2 regions of the Peribacillus frigoritolerans genome follow, and region 1 is predicted to be linked to the other one. Evidence: predicted binding sites of a transcription regulator. Region 1 holds the regulator's gene; the other holds the start of a gene.
The links. The regulator CtsR, encoded in region 1, represses protease genes until heat stress. The targets are predictions, from matches to a motif close to ATGGTCAATAAAGGTCAAACA.
Positions count from the first base shown of each region.

Region 2: ABOA58_RS13885 (ATP-dependent Clp protease ATP-binding subunit) is a predicted target of CtsR. The motif match lies at 2,487-2,507, and genes of this name have one in related genera.

Region 1 is NZ_CP158190.1:100,324-107,963, reverse strand. It holds gene radA (DNA repair protein RadA) at 1-917, opposite strand, end outside; gene clpC (ATP-dependent protease ATP-binding subunit ClpC) at 1,116-3,557, opposite strand; gene ABOA58_RS00555 (protein arginine kinase) at 3,688-4,764, opposite strand; gene ABOA58_RS00550 (UvrB/UvrC motif-containing protein) at 4,761-5,312, opposite strand; gene ABOA58_RS00545 (CtsR family transcriptional regulator) at 5,334-5,795, opposite strand; rRNA gene rrf (5S ribosomal RNA) at 6,142-6,257, opposite strand; rRNA gene ABOA58_RS00535 (23S ribosomal RNA) at 6,322-7,640, opposite strand, start outside.
Region 2 is NZ_CP158190.1:2,821,783-2,829,422, reverse strand. It holds gene ABOA58_RS13900 (nucleotidyltransferase family protein) at 1-20, shown strand, start outside; gene ABOA58_RS13895 (metal-dependent hydrolase) at 263-889, shown strand; gene ABOA58_RS13890 (C40 family peptidase) at 1,334-1,777, shown strand; gene ABOA58_RS13885 (ATP-dependent Clp protease ATP-binding subunit) at 2,542-4,671, shown strand; partial or broken gene pulA (type I pullulanase) at 5,055-6,941, shown strand; gene fdhF (formate dehydrogenase subunit alpha) at 7,118-7,640, shown strand, end outside.

The DNA.
Region 1 (7,640 bases):
TCCATGGATGCGACGACCGTGGAACCCGAAGCTCCTTGCGACCGTTCTTCAAGGAAAATTTCCGATGGATTCGCAACCTCTTCCAATCCATGTTCTTTCATTTCAAAAATACCCATCTCATTCGTCGAACCAAAGCGATTTTTGACCGCGCGTATAATTCGATATGTATGGTGTCTTTCTCCTTCAAAATATAAAACGGTGTCAACCATGTGCTCAAGCAGTCGCGGCCCTGCAATGGCCCCTTCCTTTGTAACGTGACCGACGATAAAAATCGCGATCCCGTTCGTTTTAGCTATGCGCATGAGTGAGGCTGTGCATTCCCTCACTTGTGAAACGCTTCCCGGGGCAGATGTAACCTCCGAATGATATACCGTTTGAATGGAGTCAATAATGACCAAATCCGGTTTTACCTCTGTAATGGCCTGTTGGATATAGTCCATATCGGTTTCAGCATAAACGAATAGATGTTCCGACATGGTCCCAAGCCGGTCCGCTCTCAATTTGGTCTGCTTGACTGATTCTTCACCTGATATATATAGCACTTTTTTCTGTTTATGCGCCAATTGGGATGATACCTGTAAAAGCAGGGTGGACTTACCGATACCCGGGTCCCCTCCGATCAATACAAGTGACCCCTGTACGATCCCGCCCCCAAGAGCACGATTCAATTCCATTAAATCCGTCTTAATCCGTGGTTCTTTTTCTGATTGAATGGTCGTTATGGGTGCTGCCTTCTCTCGTTCCCCGGAACCTCTAACCTCCGAATGGGTAAAAGCGCCCTTTCTAGCAGGTTTAACAATTTCGGTTTCCTCGACCATTTTGTTCCATTCACCGCAGCCTGGGCATTTCCCCATCCATTTCGCGGACTCATATCCACAAGACTGACACATAAATTTTGTTTTCTTTTTTACAGCCATAAATTACTCCTCTTCCTTTGGAAAAAATATCTATATTAAGGATATTATATCTCTGTTTTATTTAAACCTTCTTAAGGCTAAGTTTTTTTAAAAAAATATTCACTTTGCTTGTCCCGTTTATACTCATATCTACCTATAGATAAAAAACAGAGGTACACTGCAAAAGAATCTGCGTGTACCTCGAAGTTTAGGATCAGGTTATTCACTTACATTAACAGGCTCGCCTTGCCGGATTGCAAACTCATTATTAACGACATCCATTACGACCGTTTGCCCTTTTTTCACGTTGCCCTTAAGCAACTCTTCGGATAGATAATCTTCTACATGCTTCTGAAGCGCCCTACGGATTGGCCTTGCCCCATATTCCGGATCAAAACCTTCCGTAGCAATTTTTTCTCTAGCCGCATCTGTCAGCTCCAAGTATATCTCCTGTTCTTTCAAACGGGTAGTAAGCTGATTTGACATTAATGTAACGATTTGTTTCAAATGATCCTTCTCTAATGAGTGGAACACGATGGTTTCATCAATACGATTCAGGAATTCCGGACGGAATGCACGTTTGAGTTCTTCCATCACTTTCCCTTTCATATTTTTATAGTCCTGGCCAGTATCCTGGATGTTAAAGCCGACATACTTATCGGTTTTCAAGGCCGACGCACCTACATTCGATGTCATGATCAGAATGGTATTCCTGAAATCGACAGTACGCCCCTTGGAATCTGTCAGTCTTCCGTCTTCCAATACTTGAAGAAGGATATTGAAGACATCCGGATGCGCCTTTTCTATTTCATCAAGCAGAACGACGGAGTATGGTTTCCTCCGCACTTTTTCCGTTAACTGACCGCCTTCTTCGTATCCAACATATCCTGGAGGGGATCCAACAAGACGTGAAGTCGAATGTTTCTCCATATATTCAGACATATCGATGCGAATCATGGCATCTTCATCACCAAATATGGATTCAGCCAAAGCACGGGCAAGCTCGGTTTTACCGACCCCTGTAGGTCCCAAGAAGATGAATGAACCAATTGGACGTTTAGGATCTTTCAAACCTGCCCTGGCACGTCGTACTGCTTTAGAAACCGCAATGACGGCCTCTTCCTGCCCAATTACACGATCATGGAGGATTGACTCCATATTAAGCAGTTTATCTGACTCTGTTTGCGCCAATTTAGTGACTGGCACTCCCGTCCAGCTGGATACGACATGTGCAATGTCATCCACAGTGACTTCACTGTTCTCCTGCCCTTGTTTTTCTTTCCAAGTTTTTTTCGTTTCTTCCAATTGTTCTCTTAAGCGTTGTTCCGTATCGCGAAGCGAAGCAGCTTTTTCAAATTCCTGACTCTGAACGGAAGCATCCTTTTCCTTGCGAACATCATCTAGCTTCACTTCAAGTTCCTTTAAGTTAGGTGGCGTTGTGTATGAGCGCAGTCTAACCTTGGAGCCAGCTTCATCAATCAAGTCAATTGCTTTATCCGGTAAAAAGCGATCGGAAATATAACGGTCGGATAATTTGACTGCGGCATCAATCGCTTCGTCAGTAATCGATACGCGGTGATGTGCCTCATAACGGTCACGCAGCCCCTTGAGAATTTGGATGGATTCCAAAATAGTCGGCTCATCGACTTGGATTGGCTGGAAGCGACGTTCAAGCGCAGCATCCTTTTCAATATACTTACGGTATTCATCCAATGTTGTAGCACCGATACATTGTAATTCACCACGGGCCAATGATGGTTTTAGGATATTGGAGGCATCAATGGCACCTTCTGCACCACCTGCACCAATCAATGTATGCAATTCATCGATGAATAGGATGATATTACCCGCCTGACGTATTTCATCCATGACTTTCTTCAACCGGTCCTCAAATTCACCACGGTATTTAGTACCAGCCACAACAGTACCCATATCAAGTGTCATTACGCGTTTATCGCGTAAAATTTCAGGTACCTCATTATTGATGATCTGTTGGGCAAGCCCTTCAGCAATGGCTGTTTTACCTACCCCAGGTTCACCGATCAATACTGGGTTATTTTTTGTACGACGGCTTAATACCTCAATGACACGCTGTATTTCCTTACTTCTTCCGATAACGGGATCCAGGCTTCCCTCCCTGGCAATCGCCGTTAAATCACGGGCTAAGCCATCCAGTGTCGGTGTGCTCGCATTTGAAGCGGCAGAACCTTGATGACCACCTGATTCATTGCTGCCCAAAAGCTGTAATACTTGTTGCCTGGCTTTATTTAAACTTACACCGAGATTATTCAATACGCGGGCAGCTACACCTTCCCCTTCTCGTATAAGACCTAGAAGAACATGCTCTGTCCCAACATATGAGTGACCTAATTTTCTTGCCTCATCCATGGAAAGTTCAATGACTTTCTTGGCTCTCGGGGTATAATGTATCGTTTGAGCCGTATCCTGTCCACGGCCAATTAAATTTTCCACTTCTTTCTGAATCTTTTCCGGACCCAATCCAAGAGCATATAACGCTTTGGCTGCAATACCATCACCTTCTCGGACAAGACCCAGTAAAATATGTTCCGTGCCAATATTATTATGACCTAAACGGATTGCCTCTTCTTGGGCTAATGCTAATACTTTCTGGGCTCTTTCAGTAAAACGACCAAACATCATAGGGAATTCCTCCTTAAGAATTTTCGTTTTGAATAAAGTTGCTGGCAATTCTCTAAGTAATGGCAGAAGCTTATTCTTGCTCCATATCTATTACATGAAATTTGATACTCCCTAAAGAGGTCAATGACCTCTAAGTGGAGGAAGATTCCGTGAAATTCAAGCGTTCCCGGATGAGTGCTGCTCTACGAATATCCCTTTCATGGGTTCTTAAAGGGCCGCCTGCGTACTTTTGTAAAAATCCCGACTGCGTCAAAATCATCAACTCATTTAAAATGCTTTTGGAAATATTTTTTATATACCCAAGATCTATCCCTAACCTAACGTCGGAGATACAGGTAGCTGCCTCCTTGGTCTCGATGATTCGAGCATTGGACAAAATTCCATATGAGCGGAAAATTCTATCTTCTAATTGTATGTGGGAAGTCCTCGCTAATGCATCCCTCGCTGACCGTTCCTGGGCTATGATTTGTTGCACTACACTTTTTAGGTCTTCAACGATATCCCTTTCCGACTTTCCAAGAGTAATTTGATTTGAGATTTGAAAAATATTCCCTAAACCTTGACTGCCCTCTCCATAAATCCCTCGAACCACCAACCCCAATTGGTTGATAGCCGGTATGATATTATTCATCTGCTGTGTAAGGACCAGGCCGGGAAGATGCATCATGACTGAAGCCCTTAATCCTGTTCCCACATTAGTCGGACAACTAGTTAGGTATCCTCTTTCTTCATCATATGCATAGTCTATGGATTCTTCAATCCAATCGTCAAGAACATTTGCAATCTTTAAGGTTTCCTTCAGCTGCAATCCCGACATTAAACATTGAATACGGAGATGATCCTCTTCATTTATCATGATGCTTATTTCTTCATTTTCCGAAAGGAGACATGCGCTTTTCGCTGAATCTTCGACTAAATGAGGACTGATTAAATGTTTTTCAACGAGAACGCGCTTTTCCAGTGGCTGCAATTGGTCAATCTCTAAAAGTTCCAGTTTCCCAATCTCTGGAGTCACTTCCTCTTCACTTCTTTTTTTGACCAATTCAATTATTTTTTTAGCTTCTTCGTTAGAAAAGGAGGTTGGGAAGGTAAAGTCTTTGAAATTCCTGGCCAGCCGAATCCGCGAACTCAATACAATATCAATTTCCGGCCCTTCGGCACTCATCCAGGAACTCAAAGCGTTTTCTACAAACTTTTCCAAGCTCATAATTCCTCGCCTCCCTCTTGGGCTTCATACCTTTTTTCAAGGGAACGTACCTTATCTCTTACCTCTGCCGCTTTCTCGAATTCCTCTTGATCAATGTGGGCCTTTAAAACTTCTTTCAAATCTGAAATTTGCTTTCGAAGATAGATGGTGCCACCGATCCTTTTTGGAATTTTCCCTATATGTGCTGTATTTCCGCTATGAACTCTCTTTAAAATGGGATTTAACTGTTCATTGAACGTTTTATAACATTCGGCACAGCCAAACTTGCCAATATGGACAAATTCTTTATAAGATCGATGACAATGCGGACAACGCCTCTCTTCCGTTTTAGGAAATGCATTTGCCTTCGTCTGTTGAATATTCGACTCCATATTCAACAATCCTGCTAATAAATTATTTATTGAAAAACCAGGTCCGCCTGCATCCATGAATATTTCGCCTTTTTCCTGAGCACATTTCTCACAAATCATGACTTCAGTCTTTTTTCCATTGATGATTTTGGTGAAGTGCAGGGTAGCAGGCCTTTGATGACATTCTTGGCAAATCAACGTTCATCACCTCTGCCAGTTTCATTTATATTTTAAAGTCGTAAGCATCGCAGTTAAAATTCTAGCCCTAAGTTCATCGCGGTCAGGTAGGTCGATATAAATCACCGATCTATCTATGACGCTCATCATTATCTTTGCTTCTCTTTCATTAATGACGTCTTCATTCATCAGCCGTGAAATTACTCCTTCAGCCATCGATTGAGTTACCCTGGAACCAATAAGCGATAATAATTGGTTGATAAGTTGCACGGAATCCTGTGATTCCACCTTCATGATGCGTATATAACCGCCGCCCCCACGCTTACTCTCTACAACATAACCTCTCTCGATGGTAAACCTGGTATTGATTACGTAATTGATTTGAGAAGGAACACACTGAAATTTATCTGCTATTTCACTTCTTTTAATCTCCAAGATATCTTTTTGACTTATTTCAAGTACTTGCTTCAAATAAGTTTCGATAACATCAGATATGTTTCTCACTCAGCCTCCTCCATTCTGACTTTGACTATATTTGACTATTATTATACAAGGAAAAATGCATTTTGCAACTTAAACGCACTTTCTTTCTGTAATATCCATTTTCTCCAAATTATATGTAGTTACATACCCCATTGAACATTAAAGTTGAAATATCTTACATTAATACCCTAAAAAGATAAATGCAAAACCTGCTATTTTTTCCTTCTCCTTAAGGTTTCACAACTTAAATTCTGCCCAATTCTCAGCTCACCAAAAATAAGGCCAGCCCATGCTGTCCCTGAAATAAAAAACTTTTTTAATTACGAACATCAAAAAAGACCAGCTGGATGGCTGATCTTAATAAATGGCTTGGCGGCGTCCTACTCTCACAGGGGGAAACCCCCAACTACCATCGGCGCTGAAGAGCTTAACTGCCGTGTTCGGAATGGGAACGGGTGTGACCTCTTCGCTATCGCCACCAAACATAAAAGGAACGTTGTTCCTTCAAAACTAGATAATAAGAAGGTATTTCATTTTTTAAAAAGCGTTGGTTAAGTCCTCGATCTATTAGTATCAGTCAGCTCCACATGTCACCATGCTTCCACCTCTGACCTATCAACCTGATCATCTTTCAGGGATCTTACTAGCTTGCGCCATGGGAAATCTCATCTTGAGGGGGGCTTCATGCTTAGATGCTTTCAGCACTTATCCCGTCCGCACGTAGCTACCCAGCTATGCCTTTGGCAAGACAACTGGTACACCAGCGGTGCGTCCATCCCGGTCCTCTCGTACTAAGGACAGCTCCTCTCAAATTTCCTGCGCCCGCGACGGATAGGGACCGAACTGTCTCACGACGTTCTGAACCCAGCTCGCGTACCGCTTTAATGGGCGAACAGCCCAACCCTTGGGACCGACTACAGCCCCAGGATGCGATGAGCCGACATCGAGGTGCCAAACCTCCCCGTCGATGTGGACTCTTGGGGGAGATAAGCCTGTTATCCCCGGGGTAGCTTTTATCCGTTGAGCGATGGCCCTTCCATGCGGAACCACCGGATCACTAAGCCCGACTTTCGTCCCTGCTCGACTTGTAGGTCTCGCAGTCAAGCTCCCTTGTGCCTTTACACTCTACGAATGATTTCCAACCATTCTGAGGGAACCTTTGGGCGCCTCCGTTACTCTTTAGGAGGCGACCGCCCCAGTCAAACTGCCCACCTGACACTGTCTCCCACCCCGATAAGGGGCGCGGGTTAGAATTTCAATACAGCCAGGGTAGTATCCCACCAACGCCTCCACCGAAGCTGGCGCTCCGGCTTCTCAGGCTCCTACCTATCCTGTACAAGCTGTACCAAAATTCAATATCAGGCTGCAGTAAAGCTCCACGGGGTCTTTCCGTCCTGTCGCGGGTAACCTGCATCTTCACAGGTACTATAATTTCACCGAGTCTCTCGTTGAGACAGTGCCCAGATCGTTACACCTTTCGTGCGGGTCGGAACTTACCCGACAAGGAATTTCGCTACCTTAGGACCGTTATAGTTACGGCCGCCGTTTACTGGGGCTTCGGTTCAAAGCTTCGCTTGCGCTAACCTCTCCCCTTAACCTTCCAGCACCGGGCAGGTGTCAGCCCCTATACTTCGCCTTGCGGCTTCGCAGAGACCTGTGTTTTTGCTAAACAGTCGCCTGGGCCTATTCACTGCGGCTTTTCTGGGCTATTCACCCTAAAAAGCACCCCTTCTCCCGAAGTTACGGGGTCATTTTGCCGAGTTCCTTAACGAGAGTTCTCTCGCACACCTTAGGATTCTCTCCTCGCCTACCTGTGTCGGTTTGCGGTACGGGCACCTTACATCTCACTAGAGGCTTTTCTTGGCA
Region 2 (7,640 bases), 2.7 Mb from region 1:
GGTTATATCTCCAAAAATAAATGTTACTGGCTGAATTTAATTTCCCAATACCCAAAAAGGTTGAAAGTATACTTTATATAGAACGAGCTAAGAAACTAAAATAATAAGGTTCTTTATATGGTCTAATTACTGATTTCTATGGCTTTATTTATAAGAACTAGAGAAATTTTCCCCAAAATGTTGTATAGTTAGTATGCAGGGATTCGAACAAACATTCGTTTTTTGGAAGCAGATTACATCTTAGAGGGACAGGAGAGAGACAGTGAACGGTACAGCACACATGGCTATAGGGGCAACAGTTGGATTCTTGACGGCAAACACACTTCAAACAGATCCAACCACCACTTTATTCTTGGTGGGCATCGGGGGAGTTTCAGGGCTGATGCCCGATATGGATATTGATGGGAAGTTAAGTAATAGGATTACCTTTTCACATAAGTTTATCCGAACGATAGCACAAACGATTGGGATATTAATGATCATTTATAGTCTTTTGGAAGGCTCTGATACGGAAAAGTGGATCGGTGTAGGTGCAGGAATCGGAATCATCATTATTTCTTCATTCATTAGGCAAAGGCATATGCTGACCCTGACTGGATTAGCGGTTTTAGGCGGCGGTTTATCTTTGCAGGAAAGCTGGTTGTGGCTGTTAGGCGTCTATATTATCCTGGCATCCTTTACACCACATAGAAGTTATACCCATTCGATTGCCGGTATCGCTTTTTTTGGCATCATTGCCTTTCAATTCGAAGCCTTTATGGGGATTGACGGGATTTTCGCAACTTGTTCATTAGGATACATAAGTCATTTAATTGCAGATTTGAAATGTTTACCTTTTAATAAACGTGGGGTGAAATTATTTCTTCCATTTTTCTCAAAAGAATTTTAACAGTGTTTTTTTATCGCTGTTCAGGCTGCAGACAAATTGGAGTAGAGCCAGTTTGCCTGCAGTTAGTTGATTCCAGAAATTCGCTCCCGCCGACCATGAAAGCAAGCGGACGTGGGGTCTCGGCTAGCTGGATTTCGTCGCAAATTTCTTCATTTTAGAGCGGGATCCATTCGTATAATCAAATAAAAAACATGAAGGATATTAAAATTCTCGAATCTTCTTTAATCGATAAACTGGACAGTGGTTATCTAACTACTGTTTTTTCTATGAGGTAAAGTAAGATTTAAGCGAAAAGGACACATCATTCGACTTATTTTTATGTTTTATATGGTCATTCTTCCTAAATCTACTAAATGTAACATATTTGTAAAGATCCTGTGATGCGAGTGATATACCTTTTCTAGTATATTAGGTTTAGCAAATCACATCAGGGGGTAAAATAATTTGTTTAAGAAAATTGTCGTCGGATTGTCATTGGCTATTACGCTTGTAACCGCATCCTTTGCTGGGGACCAAGTGGAAGCTGCTTCATATCATACAAAAGCTATTAAAGTGGCTAAAAGTGAATTAGGTACAAAATATAAAATGGGTGGCATTTCTTCTTCAGGTTTTGATTGTTCCGGTTTAGTGAAGTATTCATATCAAAAAGCTGGTAAGAATTTACCAAGAACTGCTGCTGACATATATAAAAAAGGTAAGAAAGTTAAAAGCCTGCAAAAAGGTGACTTAATGTTTTTTGCACCAAATAAAGCGAAAAAACCTACACATGTGGCTATATACATAGGAAACAATGAATTCATACACTCTTCGTCATCTAAAGGAGTGTCATACGCTAAAACCAATAATACCTATTGGAAGCCAAAGTATATTGGTGCGAAACGTATATAATAGAAGAAAATCATTCTTAATATAAAAAAGCTAAGAGACTTAATGAAGTCTCTTTCAATTTGTAGACAAAAAGGTTTCGGAAGGTTTCATTCCGAAACCTTTTTGATTTTTTATTGGAATTGAAGCAGCTATAGCGGAAAGGAAAGCATGGCATGGGTTGGACAACGTGGGGACTTTTTAGAAAGTTCGATATCACCTCAAGTATTAATACTACTTAAAAACAAAAAAGACTGTAGGCAAAAGTGTTCTATCTTAAAGTTAAAACAAAGTTGATTGGAGCGGGTGTAAGAGACTCCTGCGGGAAAAGCGCGTCAAGGGGGGACCCCACAGGCGCGAAGACGCCGAGGAGGCTCCCCGACCGCCCGCGTAAAGCGAGTACCTGGAGTGGAAATCCAACGTTTAAAAATTGTACAAACCTTAAAAAGACTTAATAAAGTCTTTTTTTGTTTTAAAAAATAAGAGTGGATGAGGTGCATATGGACAATAGAATTGGCGTTTTGTAATAGTTTAAGGTTATGGTGAGTCCTGAAGTGGGTAATCAATACTAACAGAAAATACTAAGGGGCATACATAGAATCTTTTTATTTGACTGGAAATGGATAGTTTAATATGCTTAGCAAACCAATTCAAGGTAATTTCTTTTTTTATCAAAAAAATTCCCAGACAAAATTATTGAAAGTCAAAGAAGGTCAATGTATAATAAAGTCAGAAAGTCAAAGAAGGTCAAAGATTTTTAAATTCATTTTTTAAAGGAGGAGTACTACATGCTTTGTGAAAAATGCCATGTAAACCAAGCTAATATTCAAGTTCACCTAAATATGAATGGTCAGGAGCATGATGTGAAACTGTGCTCCACTTGTTATAAAGAAGAGCGAAACAAACTTGGAGCAGCTATGGGCGGAATGGATATAGGGAAATTCCAATTTAACGGATCTCCAAATTCATTCAATCCATTTAATTATAATGGTGTACCAAAACCGGATTCAGCTGAACATGGCGAGGATGGAGGATTGCTTGAGGAGTATGGCCGCAATTTGACCGATGCTGCTAAAGCAGGACTTATTGATCCGGTTATCGGACGAAATGAAGAAATTAAACGCGTCATTGAAGTTCTAAATAGGCGCAATAAAAATAATCCAGTTTTAATCGGTGAACCTGGTGTCGGCAAAACAGCCATTGCTGAAGGTCTTGCTTTAGCGATTGTTGAAGGTTCAGTGCCAGTTAAATTACGTAATAAGCTTGTATATATGCTTGATGTAGCGTCCCTTGTTTCGAATACTGGAATTAGAGGGCAATTCGAAGAACGAATGAAGCAATTGATCAGCGAATTACAGGAAAGAAAAAATGTCATACTATTCATCGATGAAATTCATCAGCTAGTGGGAGCGGGTTCGGCCGAAGGATCAATGGATGCAGGAAATATCTTGAAGCCTGCACTTGCACGCGGCGAACTCCAGCTTGTCGGAGCAACCACTTTATCAGAATATAGGAAAATTGAAAAAGATGGTGCCCTTGAAAGGCGCTTCCAGCCTGTACACGTTAATGAGCCGACAACGGCTGAGGCACTTGTCATCTTACGTGGATTAAAGGATAGTTACGAATCTTATCATGGTGTGACATATAGTGAGGAAGCCCTTAAAGCGGCTGTTGAACTTTCGAACCGCTACATTCAAGACCGTTTCCTGCCTGATAAGGCAATAGACTTAATGGATGAAGCTGGTTCCAAATTGAACTTGACCATCGAAGACGGCCAAGTAGAAAACATGAAAGAGCGTCTGGCTCAAATCTATAAAGAAAAAGAAATGGCCTTAAAAGAAGAAGCATATGAAAAAGCTGCGGTTCTTCGTGATGAAGAAGAAAAACTGGAAAAGTCATTGCAGGCTGGGGAAGCTGCAATTAAGCCAACCGTTACCGTTGAAGACATTCAAAATATCATCGAACAAAAGACTGGTATACCTGTAGGTAAGCTCCAAGAAGATGAGCAAGAAAGAATGGTTCACCTCCAAGCGGAGCTGATGAAAAAAGTAATCGGGCAGGAAGAAGCTGTCAAAAAGGTTTCCAAGGCCGTTCGAAGAAGTCGTGCCGGGTTAAAATCAAAAAACCGTCCTACCGGTTCTTTCCTTTTCGTTGGTCCGACAGGAGTCGGTAAAACCGAATTGGCAAAAACTCTTGCTGAGGAATTATTCGGGGACAAGGAAGCGATGATTCGTCTTGACATGAGTGAATTCATGGAGAAACACAGTGTTTCTAAATTAATCGGTTCTCCTCCTGGATATGTAGGACATGAGGAAGCTGGACAATTGACGGAAAAAGTTCGCCGCAAGCCTTACAGTATCATCTTATTGGATGAAATCGAAAAGGCACATCCGGATGTAATGCATATGTTCCTGCAAATCATGGAAGATGGCCGCTTAACCGACAGTCAAGGCCGGACCGTTACTTTTAAAGATACCGTGATCATCATGACGAGTAATGCTGGAGTCGGTGAGAAACAAAAAGTAATGGGATTCGGTACAAGTTCAGCTGTAGAAGAAGCTTCAATCCTACAATCTTTAGGCAGCTTCTTCAAACCGGAATTCCTGAATCGATTCGATAGCATCATTGAATTCTCGGCATTGAAGAAAGAAGATCTTCTGCAAATCGTTGATATCATGATTCACGAGCTTGACGAAACACTTGCTGCAAATGGTTTATCTTTAGATGTAACTAATGAAGCGAAACAAAGGCTAATTGAACTCGGATATCACCCAACTTTCGGGGCGAGACCGCTACGCCGGGTTCTACAAGAACAGCTCGAAGACGGCATCACTGACTTTATCTTTGAGCAGCCCGAAGTTAAGAACTTCACTGCAATTGTTGAAGATAACTCTGTGAAAATTATTAAAACACCATAAAGAGTACTAGAAATGCCTCCAAGACCGTAAAACTGTTATGGAGGCATTTTTTTATCTTTTTTAGGCTTCGTTTTCATAAAAGGGTAAGGTCCGGCTAAATGACCTACAGCTTTCGATAAAAATATAGATTTCTGAATTTTCGACATAATTTGCCGATCAAATGTTTTGATGGGTAATGCCTGTGGAATCATAACATAAGTGAAGATTCGCTAATGATTATAAAAATTAATAATTCCTGTTCTGAAATGGGAATTTCAATGGAGGAATGACCTATTAAAGATTCACTTTCTTATTTTGAAGAGGAAAATAAAAATAATCGAAAACCTACGGATAATGAAACGGAAAATCAGTTGGAATCCCTGCCGATTGCTAATATTAATCCAGTAAATCCGTCGGAATTGGATGACCTATATTTCTATGAAGGCAAAGATTTAGGAAATTCCTATCTTAAAGATAAAACGGCATTCCGGTTATGGGCGCCACTTGCATCTGAAGCTAAGCTAGTTACTTATAAACATTGGGATGATTCAGATGGAATGGAGATTCCGATGGTTCGTTCGGAAAAAGGTACCTGGACGATTGAGTTGGACGGTGATCAGGATGGATTGATTTATACATATAAAGTGAGAGTGGGAGAAATCTGGAGTGAAGCCGTCGATCCATATGTTCGTGCAGTTACTGTTAATGGTATTAAAGGAGTCGTGATAGATTTAACAGATACGAACCCAAAAAGGTGGACACGGGATAAACCACCTCTCGAAAAAGCTGAGGACATAGTCATTTATGAATTGCATACTCGGGATTTGTCGATTCATCCTGAAAGCGGAATAAATAATAAAGGTAAATTCATAGGAGTAATTGAAGCCGGAACCAAAGGTCCAGAAGGAGCGAAAACGGGTCTTGATCATATTAAAGATCTAGGCGTTACTCATGTTCAGTTTATCCCGATATTCGATTTTGCTACAGTCAATGAAATGAAATTGAATGAACCACAATATAACTGGGGATATGATCCACAGAATTATAACGCTCCCGAGGGATCTTATTCGACTGATCCGTATCAACCAAAAGTCAGGATTCGGGAGTTAAAGGAAATGATTCAAGGAATGCATGATCACGGTTTACGAGTCATCATGGATGTTGTCTATAATCACGTTTATTCTGTGGAGGACTCGAACTTCCATAAACTCGTTCCCACTTACTTTTTTCGCTATTACGCTGACGGCACCCTATCTAATGGAACTGGTGTAGGAAATGACACCGCGTCTGAACGTAAAATGATGCGCAAATTCATTGTTGAATCCGTAACCTATTGGGCGAAGGAATTTAACCTTGATGGTTTCCGTTTCGATTTAATGGGGATTCATGATGTGGAAACGATGAATGAAGTGAAAAAGGCACTGGCAGAAATTGATCCGACCCTCATTGTTTTGGGTGAAGGCTGGGATATGGATACCCCCTTGGCCAAAGAGCTGAAAGCAAATCAAAAGAATGCTTTTAAAATGCCTGGAATCGCTCACTTTAATGATGCGATCCGTGATGGTTTAAAAGGGTTTGTAATGAATGAACATGATAAAGGATTCGTGAATGGCAAACCAGGAATGGAAGATATTATAAAAAAAGGCATTGCTGGTGGTTTGGAATATGATGATGATATCGCGACATATCAAAGACCAGATCAAGTGATCAATTATGTTGAAGCACATGATAATTATACTTTATGGGATAAGCTTCTCATCACTAATCCAGATGCGACAGAAGAAAAACGGAAACAAATGCATAAATTAGCTTCGGCAATTGTCTTACTGTCACAGGGAATTCCAATGATACATGCTGGACAAGAGTTTATGCGCACAAAGGATGGAGATGAAAATAGCTATCAATCTTCTGATTGGATTAACCGATTGGATTGGAAAAGAAGAGCTGATTTCGATCGGGAAGTGGAGTATATGAAAGGACTGATTTCGCTCAGGAAAAATCATTCTGTTTTTAGGTTAAGCACACCCGAAGAAATTGAAGAGCATTTACAATTCATTGATGCTCCGCCAAATGTGGTTGCATTCTCTTTAAAAACAGAAGATTCAACAATTGCAGTGATTCATAATGCAAATTGGGATGCGATAACGATTAATCTTCCCCACGAAGATAATTGGTCCGTTCTAGTGGATGGTCAGCGGGCTGGCCTGGAAGAAATAGAAAGGATTAAAGGGAGTCAGATAACCGTTGCCCCTTTAAGTTCGTTTGTGTTAAAAGCAAATTCTAACCAATGACATAAGGTCGAAGTGAGGGAATACTATGTCTCACTTCGGCTTTGTTCATTTGCTGATATGAAATTGGTTAAAAGGAGTCTTCCATTATTTACTTTCGCAAGTTTGAGAAAAAATGTGCGGGGGTAGAAAATACCAAATGATGAATTTTATCGTTGTGTAAGAGGGGAGCGATTATTTTGCCAGAGAAAGTGCATATAAAAATCAATGGTGCTGAGACCAGTATGGAAGGTAATCAAACAATATTACAAATGCTGACGGATAGCTCCATTGATGTCCCGAATGTTTGTTACCATCCTAGCCTAGGTCCTATCGAAACATGTGATACATGTTTAGTGAGTGTTAATGGTGAACTTGTAAGATCTTGCTCCACCATAATCAGGGATGGTGATGTAATTGATACAGTTGCAGCTGATGTAAAAGAGGCACAGGTCATGGCGATGGACAAGATATTGTATAACCATGAGCTTTATTGTACAGTTTGTGATTATAACAATGGCGGTTGTGAAATACACAATACGGTTAAGGAAATGAAGGTAAATCATCAAAGTGTTCCTTTTGATCAAAAACCATATGAAGTGGATCGGTCAAATCCATTCTATCGATATGATCCGGATCAATGCATTCTTTGCGGCCGTTGTGTTGAAGCATGTCAAGATGTACAGGTCACTGAAACATTGACCATTGATTGGGAAGCAAAAC